2 regions of the Dorea longicatena genome follow, and region 1 is predicted to be linked to the other one. Evidence: predicted binding sites of a transcription regulator. Region 1 holds the regulator's gene; the other holds the start of a gene.
What was found. The regulator HrcA, encoded in region 1, represses chaperone genes, less so after heat shock. The targets are predictions, from matches to a motif close to TGTTAGCACTCNNNNNNNNNGAGTGCTAACA.

Region 1 (15,718 bases):
GCTTTTCCATCAACCATCTGAATGGCACCTTCGTGACAGGCGTTGGCACATGCACCGCATCCGTTACATTTTTCTTCATTTATATGGATTATTTTTCTGATCATAATGATTCTCCTTTTCTTAAAAATAGAAATATGTTTAAAATGGTATCAGTTGTTTTGCAGGTATTAGTGTACTATAAAGAAGAAAAAGAATGTTGTTGGAATAACAACAAAAATAAAAATAATTACAATACCGCAATTAAGATGTCCGTAATGTATCTGAAATAATGGATGTTAAGTATGGAAAAATGACAGAAGAATGTGTTAAAATTTTTCACAGAGCTGATATTTCTGCAAGCAAAATACAAAAATCAGAAACAGAAGCATTATAATTTGAAAAATATAATATAGGAAAAGAGGAAGATATATGGCACAGATTTATGCATCGAAAACAAATGAAATTCAGAAGTATGAGACAGAGCATGAGAATGAAGTACGTCATCTGGCCGGGGAATGTATGGTCCTTTTGGAGAATGACGGTGTATTACCATTTTCAGATAAGATAAAAAAGATTGCATTATATGGAACGGGAGCCAGACATACGGTGAAAGGAGGAACAGGATCCGGAGATGTCAATGTAAGAAAAACAGTTTCAATCGCACGGGGATTAGAAGAAGCCGGATTTGAGATCGTGACAGAAGACTGGCTTGACAGATACGACCGGGATCTGGAAGAGGCGCAGAAAACATATTTGAAAAAGTTAAAAGATATGTCAGATGAGACGGGAGAGCCATCGGTAATCCTTGGGTTCAAACATCCGTTTCAGGAACCGGAGCAGCCAATTGTCGAAGAGACAGATATCAAAGAGGCAGATGCGGCCATTTATGTGCTTGCAAGAAATTCCGGAGAGGGAAAAGACCGGCGGGCAGAAAAAGGAGATTATTATCTGAGTGACAGAGAATTGCAGAACATCCGGTTTATGACGGAAAATTATTCGAATTGTGTTGTATTATTGAATACAGGAGGCGTGATAGATCTGACAGAATTGCGGAAGATTTCCGGAGTGCAGGCAATCCTTCTGACCGGACAGACTGGAAATATGGGTGGCCATGCAGTGGCGGATGTCTTGATGGCTAAAACAGTTCCGTCAGGAAAATTAACAGATACATGGGCAAGATCTTATGATGACTATCCGTCATCGAGAACTTTCAGTTACCGCGATGACAATCTGGATGATGAATACTATAGTGACGGGATTTATGTCGGATATCGTTATTTTGATACATTTGGAATCATGCCGTTGTATTGCTTTGGGTATGGAAAAGGATACACGGATTTCTCATTGGTGACCAAAGAAGTGACCGCAGATGAAAAGCTGGTAAAGGTAGAAGTGGAAGTGACGAATATCGGTAAGGTATATCCGGGAAGAGAAGTCGTACAAGTTTATTATTCGGCACCGGATGGAGTTATGGAAAAACCAACACAGGAGCTTGCAGGATTTGCCAAGACAAAGCTTCTCATGCCGGGAGAAAAAGAAGTGGTAACAGTTACATTTGCGACAGAAGATATGGCATCTTATGACAGTTATGATGCAGCATGGGTTATGGAGGAAGGCGAGTATACGATTCGTGTGGGGAACAGTTCACGTACAACGGAAGTAGCCGCGATCATAGATCTGGATGAAACAGTTCAGACGGTTCTTTTAAAGAATGTGATGAAGGATAAGGAATTTGTAAAAGAGATTCACCATATGGTCCCAATCTTTGACCTGGAACTGGATGACACACCATTTATGCGCCCGATATTGATCTATGCGGAAAACTTTAAGAAAAAGATCATGGAATATGAAGTGATACGTACTACGCTGGAAGATAAAAGACCAGACGAGATATTAACACTGGAGGATGTGAAGAAGGGGGCAGCATCACTCGAAGAATTGGTTGCACAGCTTACGGTAGAAGAGATGGCTGATCTTTGTGTCGGAACCGAACGACTGGAAGAAGGCGGCAATGTAATCGGGTCATCTTCTGCATGTGTGCCGGGAGCAGCAGGGGATACGACGTCGGCACTGATCGAGAAGCGGAAAATCCCGAATCTGATCCTTGCAGATGGACCGGCAGGATTACGGTTACAGACACATTTTAAAACGGATAAAGAAGGCAATAAATTACCGGGTGGGGAACAGTTCGGAATGGAAATTGCACCGTTTGCGAAAGAGCAGCCGGAAGGAGCGCAGGATTATTACCAGTACTGTACGGCAATCCCGATTGCGACGACACTTGCGCAGTCATGGGATGTGGATCTTATCAAGAGAATGGGTGAGATTGTCGGAGAAGAGATGGAACAGTTTCATATTCACCTGTGGCTGGCACCGGGCATGAATATTCACAGAAATCCATTGTGTGGAAGAAACTTTGAATATTATTCGGAAGATCCACTGCTTACCGGACTGTGTGCGGCAGCCGATACAAAGGGTGTACAGTCTTACAAAGGACATGGAACGACGATCAAGCATTTTGCGGCAAATAATCAGGAAGACAACCGTATGTTCACGAACGCACATATCAGCGAACGTGCATTAAGAGAAATCTATCTGAAAGGATTCGAAATTGTGGTGAAGACAGCACAGCCATATGCGATCATGACATCGTATAATCTGATCAATGGAACGCATGCCGCCAATCATTATGACATGCTTCAGAATGTAGCGCGTGATGAATGGGGATTTGAAGGCTTTATTATGACAGACTGGTATACGTCTCAGGATACGACGGCACTTGGAATGGTATCAGAAAGCGGGAAATACAGCTATTCCGATGGTGTACAGTGCATTAAGGCAGGAAATGATCTTCAGATGCCAGGGTGCAGGAAAAATGTAGAGGATATTGTAGACGGCGTAAAAAATGGAAGGATTACCAAAGCGGATCTTCAGAGATGTGCAAAACATATCCTTGGAATTGCGTTAAAAACAATATAAACGAAAAAGAATAAAGTGATTAACAGGCAGACAATATATTATAAGTAGTCTGCCTGTTTGCGTTGATGTGCATTCGAAAGAAGTGGTAATCAGAAGGTTTTTTACATTTTCTAAAAAATATCTAAACAGTGTTGACAAAAATATGTGAGAGTGCTATCTTAATAGTCGAAAGGTGTTAGCACTCAGATAAAAAGAGTGCTAATAACCAGAAACCGAAAGGAGGAGGTACCGGTGATAAATCATGAAGAGATGAGTGAAAGAAAACTGAAAATACTTCATGCAATCATCCAGAATTATCTGGAGACAGGTGAACCGGTTGGTTCCAGAACGATTTCCAAGTACACGGATCTGAATCTTAGTTCAGCAACGATCCGTAATGAGATGGCAGATCTGGAAGAGATGGGATATATCATCCAGCCTCATACGTCGGCAGGACGTATTCCTTCGGATAAAGGATACAGGCTCTATGTAGATATGCTGATGGAGGAGAAAGAGCAGGAGCTGAATGAGATGCAGGATCAGATGCTTGACAAAGCAGATAAGATGGATCAGCTTTTGAAACAGGCAGCAAAGGTTCTTGCAACGAATACCAACTATGCAACGATGGTTTCGACTCCGATGAACAATTCAAACAAGATTAAGTTCATCCAGTTATCTATGGTAGATGAGGAACAGGTGATCGCAGTCATCGTACTGGGAGGCAATGTGATCAAGAATAAGATCATTAACATTGATGAGCCGATCAGCAATGAGAATCTGTTAAAGCTGAATATGCTGCTGAATACAACACTCAACGGCATGTCGATTGAAGAAATCAACCTGGGATTGATCGCCAGATTAAAGGAGCAGGCAGGAATCCACAGTCAGGTAGTCGGATATGTACTGGATGCAGTTGCAGATGCGATTCATGTAGATGATGATATGCAGATCTACACAAGCGGTGCGACGAACATTTTTAAATATCCGGAGCTGAGTGATAACCAGAGCGCACAGGAAATCATCAGTGCATTTGAAGAAAAACAGCAGTTATCCGAACTGGTTACACAGACCCTGGCACAGGATGAGAATACCGGCATTCAGGTATATATCGGAGATGAGACTCCGGTACAGACTATGAGAGACTGCAGTGTCGTAACTGCAACCTACGAACTGGGTGATGGTATGAAGGGAACGATAGGAATTATCGGACCGAAACGTATGGATTATGAACATGTTTTAAAATCTATGAAACGTCTCCAGACAGAACTGGATCAGATGTTCCATAAGAATGATAGAAAGGTGGAATAACCCTTGGAAAATAAGCAGGAAAAAAGCCAGGAAGATATGGTAAAAGAAGCTGTAGAAGAGGCAAAAAAATCCGCTGCTGAAGCAAAAGAAGCAGAGACAGATACAGACGAGACAACAGAAACTTCTGAAAAAGTGGAAAACGAAGAAGCCGAAGAGACAGCGAAAGATACAGAAAAGAAATCTGGCAAAAAATTATTTGGCAAGAAAAAAGATAAAAAAGACGAGAAGATCGAAGAGCTTACAGATAAGCTTACCCGTCAGATGGCAGAGTTTGATAACTTCCGCAAACGTACAGAAAAGGAAAAATCCCAGATGTACGAAGTTGGAGCGAAAGATATCATAGAGAAGATTCTTCCAGTTGTAGACAACTTTGAAAGAGGTCTGGATGCAGTGAAGGAAGAAGACAAAGAAGATCCGTTCGTTCAGGGAATGGAGAAGGTGTATAAACATCTGCTTACCACTCTGGAAGGAATCGAGGTTAAGCCTATTGAAGCAGTAGGCCAGCCGTTTGATCCGAATTTCCACAACGCAGTGATGCATGTGGAAGATGAAAACTTCGGTGAGAATATTGTTGCCGAGGAATTTCAGAAGGGCTACACATACCGTGATTCAGTTGTAAGACACAGCATGGTAAAAGTAGCAAATTAGAAACAAGAACATTCACAATTATCAGAATAAAAAATCATACAGGAGGAAATTTATCATGGGTAAAATTATAGGTATTGATTTAGGAACAACAAACAGCTGTGTAGCCGTAATGGAAGGTGGACAGCCAACAGTTATCGCCAACACAGAAGGCGCAAGAACAACACCATCTGTAGTAGCATTTACAAAGACAGGTGAGCGTCTTGTCGGAGAACCTGCAAAACGTCAGGCAGTAACAAACGCAGAGAGAACAATCTCTTCTATCAAGAGAGAGATGGGAACCGACTACAAGGTAACAATTGAAGATAAGAAATATTCTCCACAGGAGATCTCAGCAATGATCCTTCAGAAACTGAAAGCAGATGCAGAAGGATATCTTGGAGAAAAAGTAACAGAGGCTGTTATCACAGTACCTGCTTACTTCAACGATGCTCAGCGTCAGGCAACAAAAGATGCAGGTAAGATTGCAGGACTTGATGTAAAACGTATCATCAACGAGCCAACAGCAGCAGCTCTTGCATATGGTCTTGACAATGAAAAAGAACAGAAGATCATGGTATATGACCTTGGTGGTGGTACATTCGACGTATCTGTTATCGAGATCGGTGACGGAGTTATCGAAGTATTATCTACAGCCGGTAACAACAGACTTGGTGGAGATGACTTCGACCAGAAGATTACAGACTACATGATCGCTGAATTTAAGAAACAGGAAGGTGTTGACTTATCTGCAGATAAGATGGCACTTCAGAGATTAAAAGAAGCAGCTGAGAAAGCTAAAAAAGAACTTTCTTCAGCAACAACAACAAACATCAACCTTCCATTCATCACAGCTACAGCAGAAGGTCCAAAACATTTCGATATGAACCTTACAAGAGCTAAATTTGATGAACTGACACATGATCTTGTACTGAAGACATCTGAGCCGGTACAGAGAGCATTATCAGATGCTGGTATCACAGCTTCTGAACTTGGTCAGGTACTGTTAGTTGGTGGATCTACACGTATCCCTGCAGTACAGGAAGAAGTAAAACGTCTGACAGGTAAAGAGCCAAGCAAATCTCTGAACCCGGATGAGTGTGTAGCACTTGGAGCATCTGTTCAGGGTGGTAAACTTGCAGGAGATACAGGCGCCGGCGACATCCTTCTTCTGGATGTAACTCCGCTGTCACTGTCTATCGAGACAATGGGTGGTGTAGCTACTCGTCTGATCGAGAGAAATACAACAATTCCTACAAAGAAGAGCCAGATCTTCTCTACAGCTGCTGATAACCAGACAGCCGTTGATATCAACGTAGTACAGGGAGAAAGACAGTTCGCAAGAGATAACAAATCCCTCGGACAGTTCAGACTGGACGGAATCGCACCAGCTCCACGTGGAATCCCACAGATCGAAGTTACATTCGATATCGATGCAAATGGTATCGTAAATGTATCTGCAAAAGACCTTGGAACTGGAAAAGAACAGCACATCACAATTACAGCAGGATCTAACATGTCTGATGAAGATATCGACAAAGCTGTAAAAGAAGCTGCTGAATTCGAAGCTCAGGACAAGAAACGTAAAGAAGGAATCGATGCTAAGAACGAAGCTGACGCTATGGTATTCCAGACAGAGAAAGCTCTGCAGGAAGTTGGCGACAAGCTTGACGGTGCAGACAAAGCAGCAGTAGAAGCTGACTGCAAAGCTCTGAAAGAATTACTTGAAAAAGCAAATACAGATACTCTTACAGATGAGCAGGTTGCAGAGATCAAAGCAGGTAAAGAAAAACTGACAGAGAGTGCTCAGAAGCTCTTCACAAAGATGTATGAGCAGGCTGGCGCAGCAGCAGGAGCTCAGGGAGCTGGTCCTCAGCCAGGAGCTAATGCAGGAGCAGGCCCGGCACCAGAAGGATTCCAGGGCGACGATGTCGTAGACGGAGATTACAAAGAAGTCTAAGAACATTAAGTGAGGAATAGGAAATGGCAGAGTCAAAAAGAGATTACTATGAGGTGCTTGGGGTCAGTAAAGATGCTGACGAAGCAACTTTGAAAAAAGCATACAGACAGGTTGCCAAGAAGTATCACCCGGATATGAATCCGGGTGATGCTGAAGCTGAAAAGAAGTTCAAAGAAGCTTCTGAGGCGTATGCAGTCTTGAGTGATCCGGAAAAACGCCGTCAGTATGATCAGTTTGGTCATGCTGCTTTTGACGGAAGTGCGGGAGCAGGCGGCGGATATGGCGGATTCGACTTTAACGGTGCTGATTTTGGCGACATTTTCGGAGATATCTTCGGAGATCTGTTCGGCGGCGGGCGCAGAGGCGGTCGTGCGAACCAGGGACCGATGAAAGGTATGAATATCCGTAAGAGTGTCAGAATCACATTCGAAGAGGCTGTATTCGGATGCGAGAAAGAATTGGACGTTGTATTAAAAGACCCATGTCCGAAATGTAACGGAACAGGTGCCAAACCGGGAACATCTCCGGAGACTTGTCCGAAATGTGGCGGTAAAGGTCAGGTAGTATATACACAGCAGTCATTCTTTGGAACGGTACAGAATGTACAGACCTGTCCGGATTGCCAGGGAACTGGTAAGATTATTAAGGAAAAATGTCCGGATTGCGGCGGAACAGGCTATGTAGCCAGCAAGAAGAAGATATCCGTATCGATTCCTGCAGGTATTGATAATGGCCAGAGTGTCAGAATCCGTGAAAAAGGTGAGCCGGGTGTAAACGGCGGACCAAGAGGAGATCTTCTGGTGGAGGTTGTGGTATCAAGACATCCAATCTTCCAGCGTCAGGATATGCACATCTTCTCAACGGTACCGATTACATTTGCACAGGCAGCACTTGGTGCGGATATCCGTATCAAGACGGTAGATGGAGAAGTGATCTACACGGTAAAACCGGGAACCAAGACAGATACAAAAGTACGTCTGAAAGGTAAAGGAGTTCCATCTCTTCGAAATGCACAGGTTCGCGGCGATCATTATGTAACACTTGTGGTCCAGACACCGGAACACTTAAGTGCCGAAGCAAAAGAAGCACTGCGTAAATTCGATGAGCTGACCGGCAATTCCCTCGGAGCAGAGAAATCTGAAAAAGCGGAAGAGCACGAACATAAAGGCAAAAAGAAAAAAGGATTTATGGATAAATTAAAGGAGACCTTTGATGATTAATTTCATCAGAGGTTTCCTCTTTTTTACAAAAAACACTGGCATTCACCGTGGTAAAGTGATATCATATTAAATAAATTAAATTTTTAACAAACCAGGAGGACTCAAATATGTATGCATTTGATGAAATTAAAAAAGCAGACAGTGAAATTGCAGACGCCATTCAGGCCGAGATGGAGAGACAGAATTCGCATCTGGAGCTGATCGCATCGGAGAACTGGGTAAGCAAAGCAGTCATGGCAGCAATGGGAAGTCCGCTTACAAATAAATACGCAGAAGGCTATCCGGGCAAACGTTACTATGGTGGATGTCAGTGTGTGGATGTAGTGGAAGATCTTGCAAGAGAAAGAGCAAAGAAGTTATTTGGCTGTGATTATGCCAATGTACAGCCACATTCCGGAGCACAGGCAAATCTGGCAGTATTCTTTGCAATGCTGGAGCCTGGAGACAAAGTCATGGGTATGAACCTGGATCATGGCGGACATCTGACACATGGTTCTCCGGTTAATATTTCCGGTAAATATTTCAACGTCGTATCATACGGAGTGAACGACGAGGGTGTGATCGATTATGATAAGGTACGTGAGATCGCAGTAAAAGAAAAACCAAAGATGATCATTGCGGGAGCAAGTGCTTATGCAAGAATCATTGATTTCAAAAAATTCCGTGAGATCGCGGATGAAGTAGGAGCATACCTGATGGTTGATATGGCCCATATCGCAGGACTTGTTGCAGCAGGACTTCATCCAAGCCCGATCCCGTACGCAGATGTCACAACAACGACAACACATAAGACACTGCGCGGACCAAGAGGCGGTCTGATCCTCTGTAATCAGGAAGCAGCAGATAAATTCAACTTTAATAAAGCTGTATTCCCTGGAATCCAGGGAGGACCACTGGAACACGTGATCGCAGGAAAAGCGGTATGCTTCAAAGAAGCCCTGGAGCCTGAATTCGCAGAATATCAGAAACAGATCATCAAAAATGCACAGGCACTCAGTAAGGGACTGATGGACCGTGGAGTGAAGATTGTATCCGGAGGAACAGATAATCACCTGATGCTGATTGATTTAAGAGGAGAAGATGTGACCGGTAAAGAACTGGAAAAACGTCTGGATGCCGCACACATCACATGTAACAAAAATACGGTACCGAACGATCCAAGATCACCGTTCGTGACAAGCGGTGTCAGACTTGGAACACCGGCGGTTACAACAAGAGGATTAAAAGAAGACGACATGGATATGATCGCAGAGTGTATCGCACTCGTACTTCAGAGTGAAGATAACATTGAAAAAGTCAAAGGAATGGTTGCAGAGCTGACTGCAAAATATCCTCTGGATATGTAAGGAACAACGAAAGAAAATAAGACAAAACAGGAAATCCGTCTGGGAAAAGGATTTAAGCTTACCCAGGCGGATTTTATTGTTGCTTGAACAAAATGTCCAACAGTGAAAAGATTGAGCAAAATATTTGAGTAGTTGATAGAAATAGGATAATAACAAGGGTGGAATTTTTAAAATGAAGGGCGTATAATAAAAATCAGTGTATACGAATCTATACCAGAATAAAAAAGGAAGAATCTTGTTTATACCATACAGATGTATGAATGCAAATATATATGGAAGGAGCCAGATTTTTGAAACTGAGAAACGTAAAAGTCGCAAAAAGATTAGGAACAAAAACGCTTGCAGGGTTGCTTGCATTTGGACTTGTCGTAGGTACGCCGTCGGTTGTTCTGGCAGATGTACAGAGCACGATGTCACAGTCAGAGGCTGTACAGACAGAAAAGTTACAGGCCAAATCCGTAGATGGGAGAGATACACTTACAGATGTATCCGATAAAGTCATGGATATGATTCAAAAAGGTGAAGTGAAGCTGGATGAAGAATCAAACTATCTGATTGATACCGTGACAGGAAAGAAAGTAGATCCGGTGACAGGAGAACGAGTAGAGCAGATACCGGCTAATCCGGATATACCGGGTACACCGGATACACCGGACACTCCGAGCACACCGGATACACCGGACACTCCGAGCACACCGGATACGCCGGACACTCCAGATACGCCGGATACACCGAATACGCCGAATACACCGAGTAAGTCAGAGGCGTCAGGTACTTCGAATGTTTCCGGTACATCGAATGCTGCAGGAAAACACACGACAGCAAATAATAAACAGGCGACAGATACAACTAAGAAAAAAGATGAGACAAAGAGTGCAAAAAGCAATAAAGAACTTATTGCAAAGCAGAAGATTGTAAAACTGCCACAAATCAAGGAAGATTTCCGCTTCTTTACAGTTGCAAGAAACTATGCATTTGCAAAGACAAAAATCAATATCCGTGAAGCGGTGCCGGAAAATATTGACGGAAGTAATACACAGACAGCAGGGACAGATGTTGCGAATGCAAAGAAAGATGCTGAGAAATTGCAGAAAAAAATAAAGACAGTGAAGAAAGATAAGAAGATTAAGAACAAAACCGTCAGAAAAGCAAAGAGTAAAGCTGTCAGGAATCTGCAAAAAGCAGTGGAAAAGCAAAAAAAACAGAAGCAGAAAGGCATGGATGCGGCTCTTGTAAGCCAGCAGTTGGAAGAAAAGGTCCGTACTGTGGGAACGCTGCCACAGGATGGTTTGCTTTATATTTTGAAAGAAGAAGAAAACGGATGGCTTTATGTAGAATCCGGAGATGTCAGGGGATTTGTAAAGGCCTCAGAAGTATATACAGATGATGCGGCACAAGAACTTTTAACTGTTTACCAGAAAAAGGCTCAGAAAAAAGCCAAAAAGGATGAAACAGAATATAATGGAATTGAAGGAATTGCAAAAACGGCAAAAGCTTCAGTTGATGCAAAGGACAATCAGGCATATACGTATCTGCGCGTGACAGCCGGCCAGACAGTGGCAGCTAAAGATACAGCACTTATAAATGATCAGATTGGTTCTGCTGCATTGGAAATAAAAGAAGAAAAAAATACTACAGCCAGAACAATAGGAACAATGGCACAGGGACAGTTGTGCTATATTCTGGCAGATAAAGATTCGGATTGGGTATATATAGAATCCGGAGATGTCAGAGGCTTTGTGGAACAGAAGTATCTGGACTTCAGTGATGAAACAAAAAAGCAGATTGAAGCGAATGGTGAGGATAAATATCAGACAGCAAAAGAAACGGTAAAACCAGAAGAAAATCAGGCATTATATTATACACTGACTTCTGTAAAAGAGGGATCGCCAAGTGGAGAAATCCGGGAATCCATGCTGGAATTTGCGTCACAGTTTATCGGTAATCCATATGTGTGGGGTGGTACAAGCCTGACGGACGGTGCAGACTGCTCTGGATTCGTACAGCAGATTTATAAACAATATGGATACAGCCTTCCAAGAGTAGCAGAAGATCAAAGCCAGTATGGAACGAAGATTCCTGTAGAAGATGCCCAGCCGGGAGATCTGATCTTCTATGCTAAAGAAGGGTATGTATATCATGTGGTCATGTATGCAGGAGATGGCAGGACGATAGAGGCTGCAAGTACGAAACTCGGAATTATCGAAGGAAAAGTCAATACCAAAAATGCAGTATGGGCAACACGTATCCTGAAAGATGATTATTCTCTTACAGGCGGCGGAATTGAAAAGGCCAATGCAACAGAGGACATGTATGGACAGAAACTTGAAAATTTCCAGATTACATATTATTGTCCTTGCGAGATCTGCTGCGATAAAGCATCTAAAGTTACGGCATCGGGAACACCTGTTGCAGAAGGAAAGACAATCGCAACTGATCCGAATGTAATTCCATATGGAACCAAGGTGATTATCGGAGGACATGTATTTACAGCGGAAGATACAGGAAGAAAAGTCCAGGGAAATCAGATCAGTATTTATGTAAATAACCATGCAGAGGTATCTGCTTCTGACACAGAGAATACAGACGTATACCTGGCAAAATAATATAATAAAGAATGATAAAAAGGTGGTTTTTCAGAACTTACATGTTGAAAAACTGCCTTTTTCAAAGAAGGAACAGAAACTATGAATCAAGAAAATTTATTGAATAAGATCAGACAGAAAGATGCAAAAGCATTTACTCACGGGGGAAAATTTCATGCAGATGATATATTTTCATCGGCCTTGTTATTATATCTGAACCCGGAAATTCAGATTACAAGGGGAAATCAGGTGCCGGAAGAGTATGACGGTATTGTATTTGACATCGGACGGGGAGCATATGACCATCATCAGAAGGACAGCCGTGTCAGGGAAAACGGGATTCCATATGCGGCATTCGGACTTTTGTGGGAAGAGTTAGGAACGGAGATCCTTGGAGAAGAACTGGCAGAAAAATTTGATGAATCCTTTGTCCAGCCTCTCGATCAGAATGATAATACCGGTGAGAAGAATGAACTGGCTTCGCTGATCGGAAGTTTTAATCCGGCATGGGATGCAAAAGGAAATCATGATGATGCATTCTTTCATGCAGTCAGTATGGCTGGAATGATACTGGAAAGCAAGTTCGAGAGATTCCGTGGAAATGAAAGGGCGGACAGGAAGATAGAAGAGATTTTGGAGGCACATGATGATGCAGTAGAAGAGGGAAAATGTGATGAAAGAATCCTGATTCTTCCGGAATTTGTTCCATGCCAGAAACGGCTGTCAGAGACGGAGATTGCATTTGTGATTTTCCCGTCAAATCGCGGAGGATATTGCATTCAGCCACAGAAAAAAGAATTTTCCATGAATTATAAATGTGCGTTCCCAGAAGCCTGGCTTGGGCTGGAGGGAGAAGCATTACAGAAAGCAACCGGACTTTCAGGAGCAGGATTCTGTCATAAAGGCGGCTTCCTGATGTCGACAGAGAATCTGGAGGATGCGGTAAAAGCGTGTGAAATCAGCCTCAAAGAGTATGTAGAAGCGCCGTGTATTGTCTGTTACGGAACATGTGATGAAGAAGTGAAAGAACTTCTGCATATGCTTCCGGAAATGAAGAATGTAACGGTACATGAGATGCCGCTGTCAGAGCCGCCGGAGATGGAGACAGATGGAATCTATGGAGAAGTTTTGATGGAAAAGCAGGAATGGAAGAAGCGGATAAAAGTACAGGTAAAAGAAATTCTGAAATACAAACCGGAGGCGGTATGTGTGAATGGAAATGTCTTTTCGACTTATCCGGTAGTACATGCGCTTCGTAAAAAGCATGTGCCGGTGCTGACAATAATGGAAAATGATGAGGAGAAGTTGATTGTGAGAATTCCGTCTGGTTCTTAGAATGTCAGATATAATGAAGTAGAAGAAGTAATAGAACATAACAAAAACGCAGAGACTTTTAAAAGGATTGAAGTAATCCCTCAAAAGTCTCTGCATTTTTATGCTTATTTACATGCTTTTAAAAGTTCTTTCAGGTAGTTCCACATACGCTGTGTAGATGCGATATGTACACGTTCATTATATGTATGCACACCTGTAAGATCCGGACCGAAAGAAATGATATCAAGATCATTCTTCTTGCCGTATAAGATTCCACATTCCAGTCCGCCGTGAGTTGTCTCAACAGTAGGTTCTTTTCCGAACATTTCTTTATAAAGTTCGATTGCCTTAGGACGGATCACAGAATCTGCATTGTAGCTCCATGCCGGATATTCACCGGAAATCTCACGGGATGCGCTTGCAAGATCCGTTGCAAGATCCAGTTTGTTCTGCATATCATCTAACTTGGTAGCGACAGAGCTTCGAACCTGGAATTTAATCTTTACAGTGTCTTCAGTAGTCTCAACAATACCTGTGTTCAGGGAAGATTCTACAGCGGTAGGGAATGCACGGTCATAGCACTGTACACCGTCGATCGCTCCATAAAGGAATCCGATTACATGTGAAGTAGTATCTGCATCAAAGGCCTTTAAGGTCGTCTCGCCATCGGAAACTGCTTTCAGAGATAAAGTAGGTTCCTGTCCGGCAAATTCAGCGTAGATAGTCTGTTCCAGTCCGGCAACAGCATCTATGATATCCTGAGCCTGTGCAGGATCTGCGATGATCTCAGTCGTATTGTACTGTGCGATTACGTTTGCCGCATTTCCGCCGTTTGTACTTACGATGTTAAAGTCGTAATCTTTTGCAAGTGCATACAGAACACGTCCCATGATCTTATGTGCATTTCCGAGCTGCTTCTGAATCTCGGCACCGGAATGTCCTCCCTGCAGATTGGAAAGGGAGATTGTCATCTTGGTTCCGCTTTCTTCACTCCATTCGATCGGGATAAAAGTATCATAAATGTATCCGCCGGCACATCCGACTGTCATAACGCCTTCAATCTCAGAGTCGATGTTCAGGCAGATCTTTCCTTTTAATACAGATGTATCGAGGTGATGTGCACCGCCCATACCGATCTCTTCATCAACTGTAAATACAGCCTCGATCGGTGGATGCGGGATATCTGTGCTGGCAAGAATTGCCATAGCATAAGCGACTGCGATACCGTCGTCACCGCCGAGAGTGGTGTTCTTTGCCCCGATCAGATCACCATCTACAAAAAGGTCTAACGGATCATTTTCAAAATCGTGATCGCTGTCGGTTGTCTTTGTAGCAACCATGTCCAGATGTCCCTGGATGATGACCGGATCACTGTCTTCATATCCGGCAGTACCAGGTTTTTTGATGATAACGTTGTTCATTTCATCCTGGATATATTCCAGATTGTGTGCTTTCGCAAATTCTACACAAAAATCACTGATCTTTTTTGTGTGGAAGGTACTTCTTGGTACCATACTTAATTCTTCGAAGTACTGAAATACTTCTTTTGGTTCAATATTAGACAAAATTCCCATTGTTCATTCCTCCGTTTGTCTTTAATCTCTATCTGTCATTGTATCATGAATTTTAGCACTTTATCATGATAAAATGTAATGCATGTATAACGAAATGTAATAGCTCTGATAACCACAGCTTATAAGGTTTCATTAAAACATTCAATAACTACAGGTCTACCCAAAAAAAGCAGAAAAATATATAATATTTAAGGTTGAAAATATGAGAGCAGAATGTACACGGGAGGATATGTATGAGTACAAAAGAAGCAAAACAGATGGATCAGGCATTATTTGATTTTTATGGGAAACCTTCTATCGGACAGGCACTGCCGCTTGCAATCCAGCATGTGCTTGCGATGATCGTCGGATGTGTAACACCATCGATCATTGTTGCGGGTGTGGCAGGACTTTCGCAGGAAGATTCCGTTATTTTAATACAGGCTGCACTGGTGATGTCGGCACTGACTACATTATTGCAGTTATTTCCTTTTATAAAGACAAAAAGTTTCCGCATCGGATCGGCACTTCCGGTGATGATGGGAATCAGTTTCGCATATGTTCCGAGTATGCAGGCAATCGCAGCAGATTTTGACATTGCAACGATTCTGGGAGCACAGATCGTTGGTGGTGTGATCGCATTGTTAGTCGGACTGAATATTAAGAGAATCCGTAAATTTTTCCCGCCGCTGATTACCGGAACGGTTGTATTTTCTATTGGACTGTCTCTGTATCCGACGGCAATCAACTATATGGCAGGCGGTGCAAGCAGTAAATCATACGGTGCATGGCAGAACTGGCTGGTAGCACTGATTACCCTTGTGATCGTTACGGTATTGAACCATTATGGAAAAGGTGTGTGGAAACTGGC
Region 2 (15,718 bases), 300 kb from region 1:
AAAAACAGTAGAATTATGTTATATTTTCTCTCTTGATAAAAAAATCCCCCATGAATCTATATGCTCATTACATATAATAATTTGATTCACTCTATATTTTCGATAAATTCTAAAGCTTTATTTATAAACTAGAATATTTAGTCCTATAAAACCAATATCTTATTCATGCTCAAAAAAGAATGGCGTAGCAATTAAACTACTACGCCATAAAACTCTAACTCCCTTAAATTTCTTCACCCATCACAAGCTTTTTTAATTTATATTGATCCGCAAACAATTCGCACCACTCAATAAATGAAATATCATTCTTCGAGTCTAATATATCAAGCCATTATACATATTTCATATATAATTTTATATTAACATAAAATTATTATATCTTATCTTTTGCTTATTTTATAAATTTTTCATCCTCTTTAATATCTCTTGATAAAACATCTCCTTATTATCAGCTCTTTTCAAATTTTCAATTACTTGTCCATCTTTTAAAAAGATAATCCTTTTACAAAAACTAGCAATCATAGGATCGTGAGTTACCAAAAGAATTGTTTTTCCCATTTCTCCATTTATGCTTTCCAAAGTACGCATTACAACTTCTGAAGAATTTGAATCCAAATTTCCAGTAGGTTCGTCTGCTAAAATAATTTGAGGATTATTAATTAATGCTCTGCAAATGGCAACCCTTTGTTTTTCTCCACCAGATAACTCATATGGTTTTTTATTTAGCAATTTATTAATATTAAATTTTTTTGTTAGATTTTCACAAATTTTCTTGCTTTCCTCTATTTCTGCTTCATCTAATATTCGTGGAAGCAAAATATTATCTTTTATCGATAAACTGTCCATAAGACAAAAGTCCTGAAAAATAAAAGAAAGTTCTGTTCGTCTGATTTTTGCCAGTTCTGTTCCATATATTTCTTTTGTATCTTTTCCTTTATAAAACACCGTTCCTTTTTCAGGTTTATCAAGCATCCCTAGAACTTTTAATAATGTTGTTTTTCCACATCCTGAACGTCCCATAATACCAACAAATTCTTTGGGTTCTATCTGAAAAGAAATATTTTCTAATACAGGACAACTCACTTTTTCCCCCTTACTCGATATATAATTATAACCTTTTTCCAAATGATCTACTGCTAAAATGTTTTGATATTCTACCGGCTTCATCTTTACTCCTCTCTTTCAATTCTTATAATATTTCTAATTCCAAAACAAATACTAATAAAAAGAAAAAGAAATATAATTCCAGTTATCGTCCCCATTAATTTCACCGCATATTGCTTGATCCATTCTAGCGATAATTTCTTTAAATATACCTCTGTCCCCATAAAAATAGTTGAAATTACTACTCCAAATATAATTGGAATTCCTCCTGTCCAAAAACTTTCTTTCATAATACTTTTTCTTATATTCCTATGCGTCATGCCTCCTTGAGAATAAAATATATATTTCCCTTTCTGTTCTGGGAAATCACATTCCATCTTAATGCTTAAAACAAAAAAGGAACATATTAAAAGAACGAATATATTAATAATTGCCGCCGATACATTAATAATTTTTGTTTTACTTATTTGTAACAATAAATTTTTTTTCTCGTAAACGATTCCGCTCCCATTTGTATAAGCACATATTTCTTCAATAACCTTCTCATAATTTTTCGGTATCTGCACCATAACTATAAGGTTGGGACCCTCAACCCTATTACATACCTTTTGATAATATGAATCTGAGAACACAATAATATGTTCCGAAATTTTATTTCCAAACACACCTGTAAGAATTTTTTCTTCTTCTCCTACAATATTAAAAGATGTATCAAATTTGTTACTTGGCGTAGGGACTCCAGTTATATACTGCCATAGATCATCCTTTGCTTCCCCCATATAAATTCTTGGTTTCTTTGTACCAAAATCAATTCCCAAATAATTTCTTTCTGATCTTTCTCTCTGATAAACAACATATATTTCATTGTCTTTCAAATCTAATGATTCTTTTGTCCATTTTTCATATGCTGAAGCAGAAATTCCCATATGCTCCCCTTGATCAGTTGTTGTCACTCTAATACAAGGTTGTTTTTTTACTTTTATCTCATACTTTTGTTTCAGTTCGTCTATAAATGCTATATCTTTGTCACTTGCCATCCATACTACATCATAAGGATAATTCTGTGGTTCATTAACCGGAATATTATCGAATATAACTATAGAAAACCCATATAATGTAACTATAATAAATTCAGTAATTATAAAAGACATATTAATATTATAAAAAAATCTATGATACCAATTATCTAACCATGTAATTTTTTTATAATATTTATTTTCCTTTTTTCTTAGATAGCACAAATAATATGCCCCTATAGAAATCATTCCCAACAGTATTCCAATACTCAACAAAATTAACGGTATCCCTTTTGAAACTTTTCCCCAATAAAACCATAAACTAATATACGCAAGAAACATAAATGTCATTCCTAGAATAAACACTTTAGGTCTTGTTTTTACAGGTTTTCCACTTTTTTTCCCACAAGACAATAGAGAATCCATCCCCAAGCAAGAGATTGCTTCATCAAACACAATAAACAAAAGTCCGAAAACACAAAAACCGATAATTATAGTCATCCGGAAAGGCGAAAATCCATAATTTATCTCTGTAAAAATTATATTTGCAAAGATTTTTTCCAGTTCAATCTTTATAATTTCAGATAATATTGCCCCAAACAATATTCCGCCTAATATAGAAATCACAACAATTCCTAAATATTCACATCCAATAAATATGTACTTATGCCGTTTCTGAATTCCCATTACATCTAGCAAAACATAATCATAAGATCTTTTTCGTATATACGAAAAAATAATCAGAATCATCATAAAAACCAGAAGAAGGTAAGTTATTGAAAAATCAAAAAAGCTATAACTTTCTTCCGCATTACCTGTTATCTGTCCATCAATTATCCACTGTAAACAATCACTTAAAGAATTTGATAAAAAGATAATTGTGACCATGAATATACCACATATTAGTACAAGTATATAATCTTTCCAATGATTTTTTAAACCACCAAAAAAAACTTTTTTCACGGTAATCCCCTCCCCTGTTCTTTTACTAATTTAGCATTTTAATAATATTTTCTCTGAATTAGTATAATATGTATAATTCTGGTTATTCATCTATAATTATAAACATATCTTCAATTGTGACATTAAATACTTTTGCAATTTTCGCTGCTAACACTAATGATGGATTATAGTGTCCATTTTCTAAATGACCTATTGTTTCTCTTCTCACTCCAACTAATTGAGCCAACTCCGTTTGACTCATCTTATTTTGTTCTCTAAACTCTTTAATATTTGTTATTATCATATATGTCTTCAACACTCTTTCGTTCTTGTTTTCCGTACCATGCTAACATTACAATAAAAAACAAAAGCGCTATTAAAAATATTATTCCAAATCCTCTGATAATTGAAATTCTTATCGCACTACTAGATATATTATATTTTTCCAATATTGTAATTAGAATAATCATCACACTATTTAAAATAATCTCCAATATAAACGCTCTAGTTGCTGATTTTCTTATATTCAACCAAAATAATTCATCAGCTGGCATATTTCTATATGTAAAAAAAATGAAATATATCAAGAACAATTGCAACATAAAATCTCCTGTATTAATACCTATCACTCCCACTATTCCTAACCATCCAAGATAGGATATCGGATTAATTCTTTTTTTCATATTACTCCTCCTTGTTATATATTTATAACATTTATTGTTATAAATATATAACAAGGAGGATATTTTGTCAATAGATTTTATATATATCCATATCCCACTATCACTATTCCCCCAAATTGATAACTTCTTCTTGCCACCATATTGCTTGTATTTCCTTCAATCGTATTCACTCGTCCATTCGCTACATTCACAACAATCCCTACATGGTCCACCTGTCCATCCTTATTCCAATCAAAAAAGATAAAGTCTCCTGCGGATGGTGTATAGCCTTTTCCTTTCCATCTTCCTTGTCCCTGAAACCAACTTGCTCCTACAGCACAGCTTGAGAACTTCAATACTTGTCCAGATGCAACCATTCCACTTTGTTCTGCACACCATGATGCAAAACAGGCACACCATTCTACCCGGCTTTCAAATCCATACCAGCTCCAGAACTTCTGACCACCACTGTTTCCAAGCTGCCCCATTGCAACCGATACGATCTGCTGATTTCCAAACAAACCAGAAAACAGGCTGCCACCGGAATAATACCGCATCACATGGGGAACGTATTGGGGATCTCCGTAACTGCTCCATCCTTGCGAAGCTTCCTGTTCCTGTGAAAATTGTAAAGCATTGGCTTCTGTGTATCCGCCTCTTTGCAGCGCCCATCCTATGTATCCGTTTCCATAGTTATATCCCTGTCATGCAAGTCTTAACTTATCCATATCCTGTGGGCTGCTGCATCCTGCCTGACTGATACAGTCTGCAAAGGTCTGCACTCCCACCTCTATCGAATAATTCGGATCGGTAATAGAACCGGGACTGTGTGAGAATCTTGTATTATACAGACTTTCCGAACACTGCATCGGGTCTGTTCCCCTGCCTCCAGATTTCTGCATCATGATGGCCTGAATCGCAGATACATATTCCAGGATAGTAGCCGTGTCGCTGTGATAACTCCCTGCGGTTCTGCATGATTGCTTCATTGAGGTGGGCTTCTTTCCTGTCAAGCACTTTTTCTTCCATACGTTCCAGCCCATCTTCAATTTTCTGAAGGAAGCTCATATCCTTCTCAATCAGATGATTAAAAAAGGCAAGCAGAAAATCCTGAATAGAGAACCCCTCATATAGTTCTTCCCGAATCTGTTCCACCATGTTCGGCAGTTTTGCATCATCACTCACAAACCACAGCATGTTCTGATACAGCAGGAATCCAAAAAGGAACGGCTTCTGCCTGTGCCCATCTGTCAACGGTGACCGGATAATTCCCTGAATACAATTATGAAAGAACTCTACTTTGCAGTATTTCTCACAGTTCAGACTGTGAAGCAGCTCCTTTTTACAGGGATGCAGGATTTCACTTGCTTCAAATTCCTTTAGTGTTGCTGCCAGTATCAGACACGTATTCTCTTGCTGGTTTTCTGTTCCATCCCAGCCCATTTTTCCCTGTATCGGTTCTTCCTGTATGGTTCCCATCCGGGTATCCAGTATATATTGTTTCATCACCGTCACCTCTCGTTCATTTTCTCTCCAAATAGCACAAGAGCGGAGGAGCATTTCTTCGCTCCCCCGCTCACCTGTATCTTCGCATTAGCCTTCAATGGCAATGTATTTCTTTTCTTCTACTGCCGGTTTATCTTTCTTCGGAACAAGCAGTTTCAGAATACCATGTTTAAACTCTCCTTTGATATCCGCTTCCGTAACATTCTCTCCTACATAGAAGGAACGCTCGCAGGCTCCGGCATAACGCTCCCTGCGGATATATTTTCCGGATTTCTTCTCCTGCTCATCCTTGTCCAGGCCTTTCGCCGCACTGACGGTCATATAACCGTTGTCCAGTGAAACCTTGATCTCGTCTTTCTTGAATCCCGGAAGATCCATTTCCAGTTCAAAGCCGGAATCTGTCTCTTTGATATCAGTCTTCATCAGGCGTTTTGCATTGTGTCCGTACAGTTTTCTTTCTGTCTTTCTCAGATCTCTATCATCAAAGAATGGAAAATCACTCATAAAATCATCAAACAAATTTTCTCCAAAAATACTAGGCATTAACATACGTCATTCCTCCTTTTTATGAACCTGTCATGTCAGCCGGTCTTCCTTTGGAAGTCCGGCAGATTGAACATCTATGTCATGAATACATTATCCTTCAATGGCAATGTATTTCTTATTTTCCACAGCCTTCTGCTCTTCTTTTTTCGGAACCAGCATCTTCAATGTACCGTTTTCAAATTTGGCTTTGATATCTTCTTCAGTTACCGCATCACCAACATAAAAGCTTCTGCTGCAGGAACCAGTGTAACGTTCACGACGGATGTACTGTCCTTTATCATTTTTCTCTTCCTTCTTGGAATCTGAAGTAGCACTGATTGTCAGATAACCATCCTTCAATGCTGCCTTTACATCTTCCTTTTTTACTCCCGGAAGGTTCATTGTAATCTCATATCCATGTTCGGTATCCTTCACATCCGTCTTCATCAAACCATTTGACTCCGCTTCATTTTTTACGAATGGATAATCAAAAAAATCATCAAATAAGTTTTCTCCAAAAATACTAGGCATTAACATAAGTCATCTCTCCTTTTTTCTATGCATGTTTACCTTGTTTCTTTGGAACTGGGATGTTATAAGAAACTCAAGAGAATCTTTTTAACTCTCTTTGTTGTTCCTTCTTCTTTGTTCTATATGTACTATAGCACGTATATTAGCACTCGTCAATAGTGAGTGCTAATATTTTTGTGAACTTTCTGTGTCCTTTCTATATTGTTTTGCTATTGCTTATTTAGTATATTTCAATTTGACATATACTATATCTAGTGTTACACTGTTCTTGTATCAATTATTTGTGTCAATCCGGAAAGGATTTATCACACGCAGTTTAGGTTTGAAACGTAGTCAGGAGTATTCCTATGCCCAACAAGCAGCAGGGACTTCTGGCTTTTTTTATTTTGCAGGAAACTGCATCTATTTTGAGAATGAACATAAGCGTCATTCTCTTTTTTTATGCCTGAACGCAGGGAAAGGAGGATTACGGGAACAAATGATTCCGGAACTGGCACGCCACAAAAGAAAGGAGACTCTATGTCAATCAAAAGAATTAAGAACCTTGTAAAACAACTCAATGAATACCGTCATGCCTACTACAATCAGGATGCCCCTCTGGTATCCGATGCCGAGTATGACCGGCTCTTTGACAAACTGAAGAAACTGGAGGAACAGACTGGTTTCATCCTGTCAAATTCTCCGACACAGACGGTTGGATATTATCCGGTCAGTGAACTTGCCAAAGTCACCCATCCGACTCCGCTGCTCTCGCTTGAGAAAACAAAACTGATTTCAGAGCTTTTAGATTTCATGAAAGGACAGGAAGTTCTCTTTATGCTGAAACTGGACGGTTTGACTACCAAACTCATTTACGAAGACGGCAAACTGATTCAGGCTTCTACCCGTGGAGATGGTGAAGTGGGGGAAGATATTACACACAATATCCCGGCATTTTTAAATGTACCGCTTACCATTCCACACAAAGAACGTCTGGTCATTACCGGTGAGTCTTTTATACCAACCAATGATTTTGAACGTCTGAAAGATACTCTGCGTGATGGAAATGGAAAACCTTATAAAAACGGACGTAATTTTGCTTCCGGATCAGTACGAAGTCTTGATCCGAAGAACTGTATCGGACGTTGTGTTCGCTTTCTTCCGTTCAATGTATTAGAAGGAATGGAGGATGTTCCCTTCCCGGACAGCAGAGCCTGCAAATTAGAAGGTTTAACACACTTGGGCTTTGGTTACTGCCCGTTTTTCTCAATTTCAGGAACCGGACTTTCAAGAGAATATGCGGAGAAATTCATTCAGGAATTGGTATCCACAGCAGCTAATTTACATCTTCCTATCGATGGCATTGTCATGATTTTTGACAGTCTCAGCTACTCCAAAAGCTGCGGAAAGACCGGACACCACTATAAGGACGGCCTCGCCTATAAGTTTGAGAATGACACCTATGAGACAGTCCTGCGAGAAATTGAATGGACTCCAACCCGTTTTGGCGAGATTGCTCCGGTCGGCATCTTCGATACCGTGGAGATTGACGGCTGCGATGTTTCCAGAGCTTCCCTTCATAATCTGACCTTTATCAAAAATCTGGAGCTTGTACCCGGATGCCGGATTCTTGTTTCCAAACGAAACATGATCATCCCACATATAGAGGATAATCTGGATCGCGGAAGGTATACCGACATCACGCCTCCGGTCTGCCCCTGCTGTGGTTCCAAAACCAGAACCTACAGCCGTAAGACCAGCGACGGTCGCACCGTAGAAACTCTGCATTGTAATAATCCGCAGTGCGACAGCCAGATTACAAGAAGGTTTGTCCATTTTGCCAGCAAGAAGGCAATGAACATCGAAGGACTGTCAGAAGCCACTTTGGAAAAATTCCTGAATCTGGGCTATCTGCACTCTTTTCAGGACATCTATCATCTGGAGGAACACCGGGAAGAAATTGTGGCACTGGACGGATATGGTGAGAAATCTTTCGACCGCTTATGGGAATCCATCAACGCCAGCCGGAGGACCAGCTTTGTCCGCTATCTGGTTTCCATGGATATTCCTATGATTGGCAGAACCAAAAGCCGGATTCTGGACACCGTATTTTCCGGAAATTTAACTGCATTTGAACAGGCGGCTGTCGGAGATTACGACTTCACTCAGTTGGAGGATTTTGGCAAAATCTTAAATCACAACATCCATTCCTGGTTTGCAGATGAAGCAAATCTTGATTTATGGAAAAACTTACAGAACGAATTCACATTTGAACAAAGAAAGGAAGAGCCCATTATGACAAAAGAAAACAAATTTACAGGATGTACCATCGTAGCAACAGGGAAACTGGAGCATTTTACCAGAGACGGTATCAACGATAAGATTCTGGAGCTTGGTGCCAAACCTGGCAGCTCTGTAACAAAGAAAACCGATTACCTAATCTGCGGGGAAAAAGCCGGCAGCAAACTGGCAAAAGCCCAGAGCCTTGGTATTCCAATTCTTACAGAAGCTGAATTTCTGGAGATGATTCATGCCTTATGAGTGCATATTAAAGCCAGGCGAGGTTGCTAGGATTCCACTTGGTCGGTCTCATCATACCGGATGGATTTGCCGGATATGTCTTTCCACGAAGCAGCATGGCAGCAAAAGGACTGGTATGCGAACTTCCACCGATTGACTCCGGTTACCGTGGTGAGATCCATGCTATCATCAGCAACGTGAGCACATCTTCTCAGACCATTCATAAAGACACACGCGTCGGTCAGCTGGTGATTACACCAGTCGTGATCGCAGACTTTGTCCTGGACCTCGGTGAAGAACGAGGAACCGGGGCCTTCGGAAGCACAGGAAAATAATACTATGATTACATTTGGAAGAAAATTAAAACACTTAAGACAAAAAAATCAACTCACCCAGAAAGAACTTGGCATGGCTGTTGGATTTCCCGACAGCTGTGCTGATGTCCGGATTGCTCAGTATGAAAGCGATGTCCGAACACCGAAAGAGGATCTTATGAAACTCTTCGCATCAACGCTCGGTGTTCCGGTTGAACTCTTTACCGTTCCGATACTCTCAGAACCCAGGGAGTATGCGGCGGCAGAGTATTGGAGGTATGAGTTAGGAGCGGAGTTGGATTAATGTCATTTATTGAAATTGAAAAGAGGCAACGGATTTTACCCTGCCTCTCTTCAATTCTTGTTATGATCATCAAAAATATCATCCATAAGCTTCCCAAAACGAATCTCGTTTCTGTTTTTTTTACTTCTTTTTTAGTATTATTCAATTTTGACACATTATTATTTTATTGAATTTATCACAGCAAGCAAGTTCTGATAACTGTCAACATCATGATATCTTACTTTGCTTGTTGACATTTCATTAAACAATTTCTTTGCACAAGAAATCTTTGCCTGTTCAATCGGTCTGAGTTCAAGACTTTCCATAGTACCTTTGGTTTCAGCCACAAAGAAGATATGCTTAACCTTTCCTTCATAAAACGCAATCGCCCAGTCAGGGGAATAATTACCGACTGGAGTAGGAATTTGGAATGTCCTCGGAAGTTTTGCATATACGCATACTTCTTCGGCTGCATCCAAATCTTCAGCGAATTTTCTTTCTATGCTCTTTTCCGCAAAGTATGAACCCAAGATCCAATCCTGTCAAGAAATGTTTTCATCGCGCCGGACACATTATTCAAATAGACTGGCGACAGTAAAACAATTAAATCTGCTTCTAGAATTTTTTTTCTAATGTATTCCATACTATCCTCTTGATCCTGCGGACATAACCCTTCATCAAAACATTTTCCGCATCCCCGACACTCCTCCACTACATTGTTTCTGGCTGTATACAGTTCCATTTCTATGTTCTTCTCTCGCAGCATTGTTTTCAATTTTTCTCCCAGACAGATGCTTTTTGAAAACGCGGAGCGACTTCCTGCATAACCAACTACTTTCATACTCTTTCCCCTTTTCTGTATTCCTTCGTAAAAAGAAATAGCAGCATAACAATCACAGCAACAGCGGTCATAATACCGTCAAAGACGCTTACACTTTCAACCGTATCGGCGACAGTTACTAAATCAGAATCAAATGCTGCCACCGCCGCATTATTGACTCCATGAATCAAAACACAGAGCCAGATATTATTTGTCTTCATATATGCCCATCCAAAAAATACAGCTAGCGCAATAACATACGGCATACGCATCAAAACAAGCAGTACAATCAGCTTCCCCTGCCCCGGCTCAGAGATCTGGAACCACAGCGGCATATGCCACAGCTCCCATATAATTCCCAGCAAAATAACGCCCATGCGCTTCCCGAATATATTCTGCAGCCGTCCCTGCAGGCACCCCCGCCATGCATATTCTTCCCCGAAAAAATATATACTTTGCACCACGAAAATGTCGATTGGCGTAAACAGTAGATTGGAAACAATCTCATCTGCCGTGCGCAAGGCTCCGGCATGTATAAGCTGCGGAAGGTTTGATATCTGCGCAATGGCTACAAACATAATATAAATGCCAATGGCCTTTTTTAAATCTTTAAACGGATAAAGTTCCTGCTCGTCAATCATCCTGCCCAATAAAAGAACGATGCTCAATGCCATAGAAGAAACCGTCAGCATATCATCTGCCGCTTTCCCGGTTATTACTTTCGCCGCACACAATACCATCACCGCAGTACTCTCGATAAAAGCAATTGTATAAATCCAATGAAACCACCCATGAATTTTTCGCTCACAGATAATTCTTCCCAATATAATACCGAAAGTCGGAAGAATCATCATGTACGACGCCGGTATATTGTACGCCAAAATCCCCTCTACCCGTATCTGCGGTAACAGTAACCACGGCAATCCAAAAGCTACAGCTACAAATGTAACGATTTTTATTTTATCTGTTTTTGAAAATAAAATTGTCTCCATATTCACACCTTCCCTTTGATTCTTTTTTATAAAAGAGCGCAGCAAAATGCCACGCTCTTACATTTTAGATACACTGAGGTTCAGCCGCAGCATTCGTCCTCTTGCAGCATATCGCTGACCTTCCTGTTGTCGGCGTATCAACAGATTTACACTTGTTCTTTAATGACATTTTGGATACGCCGATCGTAATCTTAGTCGTAATCTTTGATAATCCATTTGGCTCCGCTTCCCCACCTGATGCTACATTCCTTAAGTCAAGATCAAAATCTTTAAAGTTACCCATAATTGTTCTTCCTTTTTTCTTTTAAGTTGTTTCGGAATTCCTTTGTAATTACTTTTTTAATATGTCATTTATTTTTTGTTTTGTCAATCAAATTTTTTTATTTTATTAAAAAAATATTCTTTTTTTATTTTTATCTTTTTTTAGTATGGACATATTTTCTTTTTTATGCAATGATTATGCTATCCGAACAATTATCATAAAAAGCGAGGTGATATAATAATGAAGAAACGATTTACAAAAAAGCAACTGGATGTTATGAAGGTTCTGTGGGAAAGCGATACGCCAATGGTTGCATCCGATATTGTCAGGAAAGACGATACATTGAATATCAATACCGTACAGGCATGTCTCCGCTCACTGATTGCGAACCATTCTATTAAAGTGGCAGATATCGTCTACAGCGGTACGGTGCTTACCAGAAGCTATGCGCCAGTCATTTCCCGTGATGAGTATTTTGGCAATACTTGTACAGATATACTCGGAGACGGGCAGAAATCTGCGTTAATTGCTTCATTGATCGATACTGAAACAGACCTGGATGAATTAGAGCATCTGGAAGAGATGATAGCCCAGCGCAAACACATTCTTATCAACGGAGGAAATTAAATATGGCGCTTTCATTTGGACCTTTTTTTACTTGCTTTATCGTAACGCTTTTTCTCACGGTGTACCTGCATATCATCATGCACCACACATCCGTTTTCCACAAACGCACGATACAATTTTCGTTAATCGGTATACTTGTTATTTTAATCCGCATGAGTATACCTTTCAATTTTCCTTTTACCTATTCGTTTCAGTCTTATCAGGTCCTGCCAAGGATATTAGACTTTACAACACAAAATATTGCTGGCTGCCGTCTACGGGTGGATACGCTGATATTTTCAATCTGGTTTACGGTCGCTTTTATCCTGCTGTTGCGGCTCCTGGTTCAGTATATACGGCTGCACCATGCGCTCTCTGCATTTTTTGTTGAAAAAGAAGGCGCATATGCATATCTGTACGAGTTTTTACAGGAATACCTTGCCAAACCGATACGGATTGCCCTTATCCCGGAGCCAATCTCTCCGGCCATTACTGGATTATTACATCCGATTTTGATAATGCCCGATGGGCAAAGCTTTTCCGAAACGGAGCTTAAGTACATCTGCCTGCATGAGATTGCGCACTATAAAGAGCATCACCTATGGCTTGGATTTCTGATGGAAATTATCTGCCGCATACACTGGTGGAATCCTTTTGTACAGCATTTAAAAAAAGAATTTATGCTCTTTCTGGAGCTTTCCAACGACTTTTTCCTGATACAATCCAACCCGAAATTCAGTGTCACCGATTACGCTGAACTGATTGTAAAAACCGCAAAAAGAATACAAAGCGCCAGGCTCGCAGAGCCCAGCCGCATGATGCACTTTGCCGTAAATGATACCTCTGTACTAAGTACACGAATCTACTTTATCTTAAATAATCAGGAAAATACTTCCCGTTTTAAGCGTGTACACGGGTATCTGTGCCATACGGCCATATTTGCTGTGGTCATATTCTCTGTTTTCTGCGTCCCTGAACCTAATTTTCGGGAGCTGTATCCGGTGACAGACGGCGCAGTAGAGCTCCGTGAAGATAACGCTTATATCATTGATCACGGAACCAAACAATATACCATTTATTACGAAGGAAGGTTCTTTGCCGACATCGACCACCTCTCTGAAGACTTAAAAAGATTGCCACGCTACAAGGAAGGGGAACCAATTCATGAAAACGACTAAAACACTATTTATCACTTTAATCTGCAGCTTTATTTTTAGTCTGACAACGCCATCATCTATAGCTTTTGCTAATCATACGCTTATTACTTCAAATGTTTATGCTGCTTCGACGGATGCTACGCCTCCAGAAATCAGTCCGGCTTCGCACACTATTGTTTGGAAATATAAAACCTTAAATGGCGTCTTGTATAAATGTAGATATAATCAAACAACAAGGAAATGGATTGGCAAATGGATTAAAGCTTAATTTTTCTAATATAAGGAAAAGACATGTGAATAATCACCAGATGATGAGAGAAATAATGGAAAACTGCATTTTAAAGATTATTTTATTGTCATTGACATCTCAACTCCCCTGCTCCCATTTTAAGTAGCAGGGGAGTTTTCTATAATCGCTGCTTGTCTCTACACGTTCTTATCTGACGCTTATGTTATAGCGATAAATGTTTTATCCCGTGTTTTTATAGGTTTCTCTCTCTGTATGAATCAAAATAGTATCCCGTGTTTTTTGTGATAAGGTTAAATTTATAACCTGTTTATACGGAATTCAAGATAAGGTATTTATCGCTATAAGGGGCTGTCGCACTAAGCAATTAGTGCGCAGCCTCTTTTCGATGAAAAAATACAGCCGGGCTTCGAAAAGTCCGGCTGTTGGTGTAAAATATAAGTATGCGAAAACCTATATTTTTACATAAGAATTATACTTTGAATGAAGGAGGATATCAACTAAAACTTCCTTTAAATTTGGAAACAATCATTCCGGAAGATGATTCTGTGCGATTACTAAGTCAGTTTGTGGAGGGAATGGATTTGACTGACCTGTATTCTACCTATGAAAGAATAAATTCAGTATCGCCAAAAACACTTCTGAAGATTGTACTTTACTCTTACATGAACGGGGACTATTCTTCTCGTTCTATGGAACTGAATTGCAAAAGAGATATCAATTTCATGTTTCTTTTGGAAGGTATCCCAGCCCCAGATCGTGAACAATTTGTATGAACCGTCTACCTGTTCTTTGCTCATAACAGAATTAAATGGAATTGCGTAATCATCATCCTCCATTCGATCACTTTCAGTTTTAATCTCTATATATGATTCATTTGGAATCTGTTGCATGATTGTGATTGTATTATTTTGAAAATCAACATGATCATAATTAAGTCCTCGAACCTCACCTATACGTAATCCGGCAAATAGACATAAAAGTATTTCAAGGTAAATTGCATCACTTTTTTTGGCTATTTCTAACAGCTTGCATATATCTTCTTTTTCATAAGCAATATATTTCGGTGGAATCCTTGGAAAAGTTATAATACTTTCAAACGAAAATTTAATATCTAAAAGTTCTTCCGCTTCTGCCGTTTTCAGAATCGTGCACAGAATTTTCCTGCTTACGATTCCAGCTGTCCGATATGGAAGTTTTGCACATCTTTGTAAAATATCATTTATGTATTCTGGTGTCAGATTGATTAATAAATGATCCTCTTCAATAGATGGCAGGATTACCCGTTGAATTGCCCAATCCGTAGTTTGAAGATAAGAAGGGCTCGTTGTATATTGTTTGAAAATATCAACATACCAATGTTCTATATAAGAAGACAATGTGTATTTTACGCCCGTTATGCTTTTAATATTTTCCATATCCATAGCAAATTGATGCATTGCCTTATGATAAGCAATTTCTGCGTCTTCTTTTGTTTTATATCCTGTTAATTCAGGATATTCTATTTGAAGCAAACTTTTATTCACCACCTTTACGATAATACTCCAGGTATTAGAAACTGAATCATATATAATATTAGTTTCTTTCATTGAATTTTCCTCCTTTTTTAAAGGAAATTTCAATAAATAACTATTGCAAAAATTCAAATTTACCAATTTATTATATTCAAGATTTTCTTTATAATCAAATATATTAATTGTATGCTTCCAGCCATTGGTTAATGTACGTGTTTCTTACCTTATATTAATAGTATGTAAGAAAAGGTACGATACTTGATAAAATATATCTTCTGGAATTACTGTTTCCTTCAAAGCATCCTACACAATTGAAAAACAGAAGTAAACGTAGATATATCTAATACGTTTACTTCTGTTTTTTATAATTCTTTCATCTTCCCAAGGATCTCCTGATAAAATGCATCCTGATTTCCGCTATTCTTCAAATCCTCTAGTATTACACCATCTTTCAACAGAATTAACCGACTGCAATAGCTTGCCATTTGCGGGTCATGTGTTACCATGACAATCGTCTTCCCGAATTCCTGATTAATGTAGGACAATGTATGGATAACCTGTTTGGATGAATTAGAATCAAGGTTCCCGGTCGGCTCATCTGCAAGTATCAATTCTGGATTTTCTGCCATTGCTCTGCAAATCGCCGTTCTCTGTTTCTCACCTCCAGACAGTTCGTAAGGTTTTTTATCTAACAGCTTGTAAATTCCAAGTTTTTCTGCCATAGTTTCTGCGGTTTTA

Region 2: the regulator HrcA is predicted to act here: its motif matches at 6,427-6,457, upstream of NQ508_RS06835 (Hsp20/alpha crystallin family protein).

What each region holds. Positions count from the first base shown of each region.
Region 1 covers NZ_CP102280.1:1,147,563-1,163,280, forward strand. Annotated here, with positions in the region: gene NQ508_RS05390 (ATP-binding protein) at 1-104, opposite strand, end outside; gene NQ508_RS05395 (glycoside hydrolase family 3 protein) at 409-2,958, shown strand; gene hrcA (heat-inducible transcriptional repressor HrcA) at 3,208-4,245, shown strand; gene grpE (nucleotide exchange factor GrpE) at 4,282-4,893, shown strand; gene dnaK (molecular chaperone DnaK) at 4,949-6,829, shown strand; gene dnaJ (molecular chaperone DnaJ) at 6,853-8,049, shown strand; gene glyA (serine hydroxymethyltransferase) at 8,157-9,395, shown strand; gene NQ508_RS05425 (C40 family peptidase) at 9,686-12,001, shown strand; gene NQ508_RS05430 (MYG1 family protein) at 12,083-13,315, shown strand; gene NQ508_RS05435 (aminoacyl-histidine dipeptidase) at 13,420-14,868, opposite strand; gene NQ508_RS05440 (uracil-xanthine permease family protein) at 15,102-15,718, shown strand, end outside.
Region 2 covers NZ_CP102280.1:1,447,741-1,463,458, reverse strand. Annotated here, with positions in the region: gene NQ508_RS06870 (ABC transporter ATP-binding protein) at 397-1,167, opposite strand; gene NQ508_RS06865 (FtsX-like permease family protein) at 1,170-3,083, opposite strand; gene NQ508_RS06860 (helix-turn-helix transcriptional regulator) at 3,166-3,366, opposite strand; gene NQ508_RS06855 (DUF3796 domain-containing protein) at 3,347-3,745, opposite strand; partial or broken gene NQ508_RS14255 (lysozyme family protein) at 3,823-4,662, opposite strand; gene NQ508_RS06845 (magnesium transporter CorA family protein) at 4,568-5,230, opposite strand; gene NQ508_RS06840 (Hsp20/alpha crystallin family protein) at 5,318-5,779, opposite strand; gene NQ508_RS06835 (Hsp20/alpha crystallin family protein) at 5,867-6,292, opposite strand; gene ligA (NAD-dependent DNA ligase LigA) at 6,806-8,806, shown strand; gene NQ508_RS06825 (dUTP diphosphatase) at 8,845-9,120, shown strand; gene NQ508_RS06820 (helix-turn-helix domain-containing protein) at 9,125-9,403, shown strand; gene NQ508_RS06815 (restriction endonuclease) at 9,562-9,912, opposite strand; gene NQ508_RS06810 (flavodoxin family protein) at 9,882-10,223, opposite strand; gene NQ508_RS06805 (CPBP family intramembrane glutamic endopeptidase) at 10,220-11,194, opposite strand; gene NQ508_RS06800 (hypothetical protein) at 11,259-11,477, opposite strand; gene NQ508_RS06795 (BlaI/MecI/CopY family transcriptional regulator) at 11,697-12,083, shown strand; gene NQ508_RS06790 (M56 family metallopeptidase) at 12,086-13,240, shown strand; gene NQ508_RS06785 (hypothetical protein) at 13,227-13,487, shown strand; partial or broken gene NQ508_RS14250 (transposase) at 13,910-14,236, shown strand; gene NQ508_RS06775 (ABC transporter ATP-binding protein) at 15,343-15,718, opposite strand, start outside.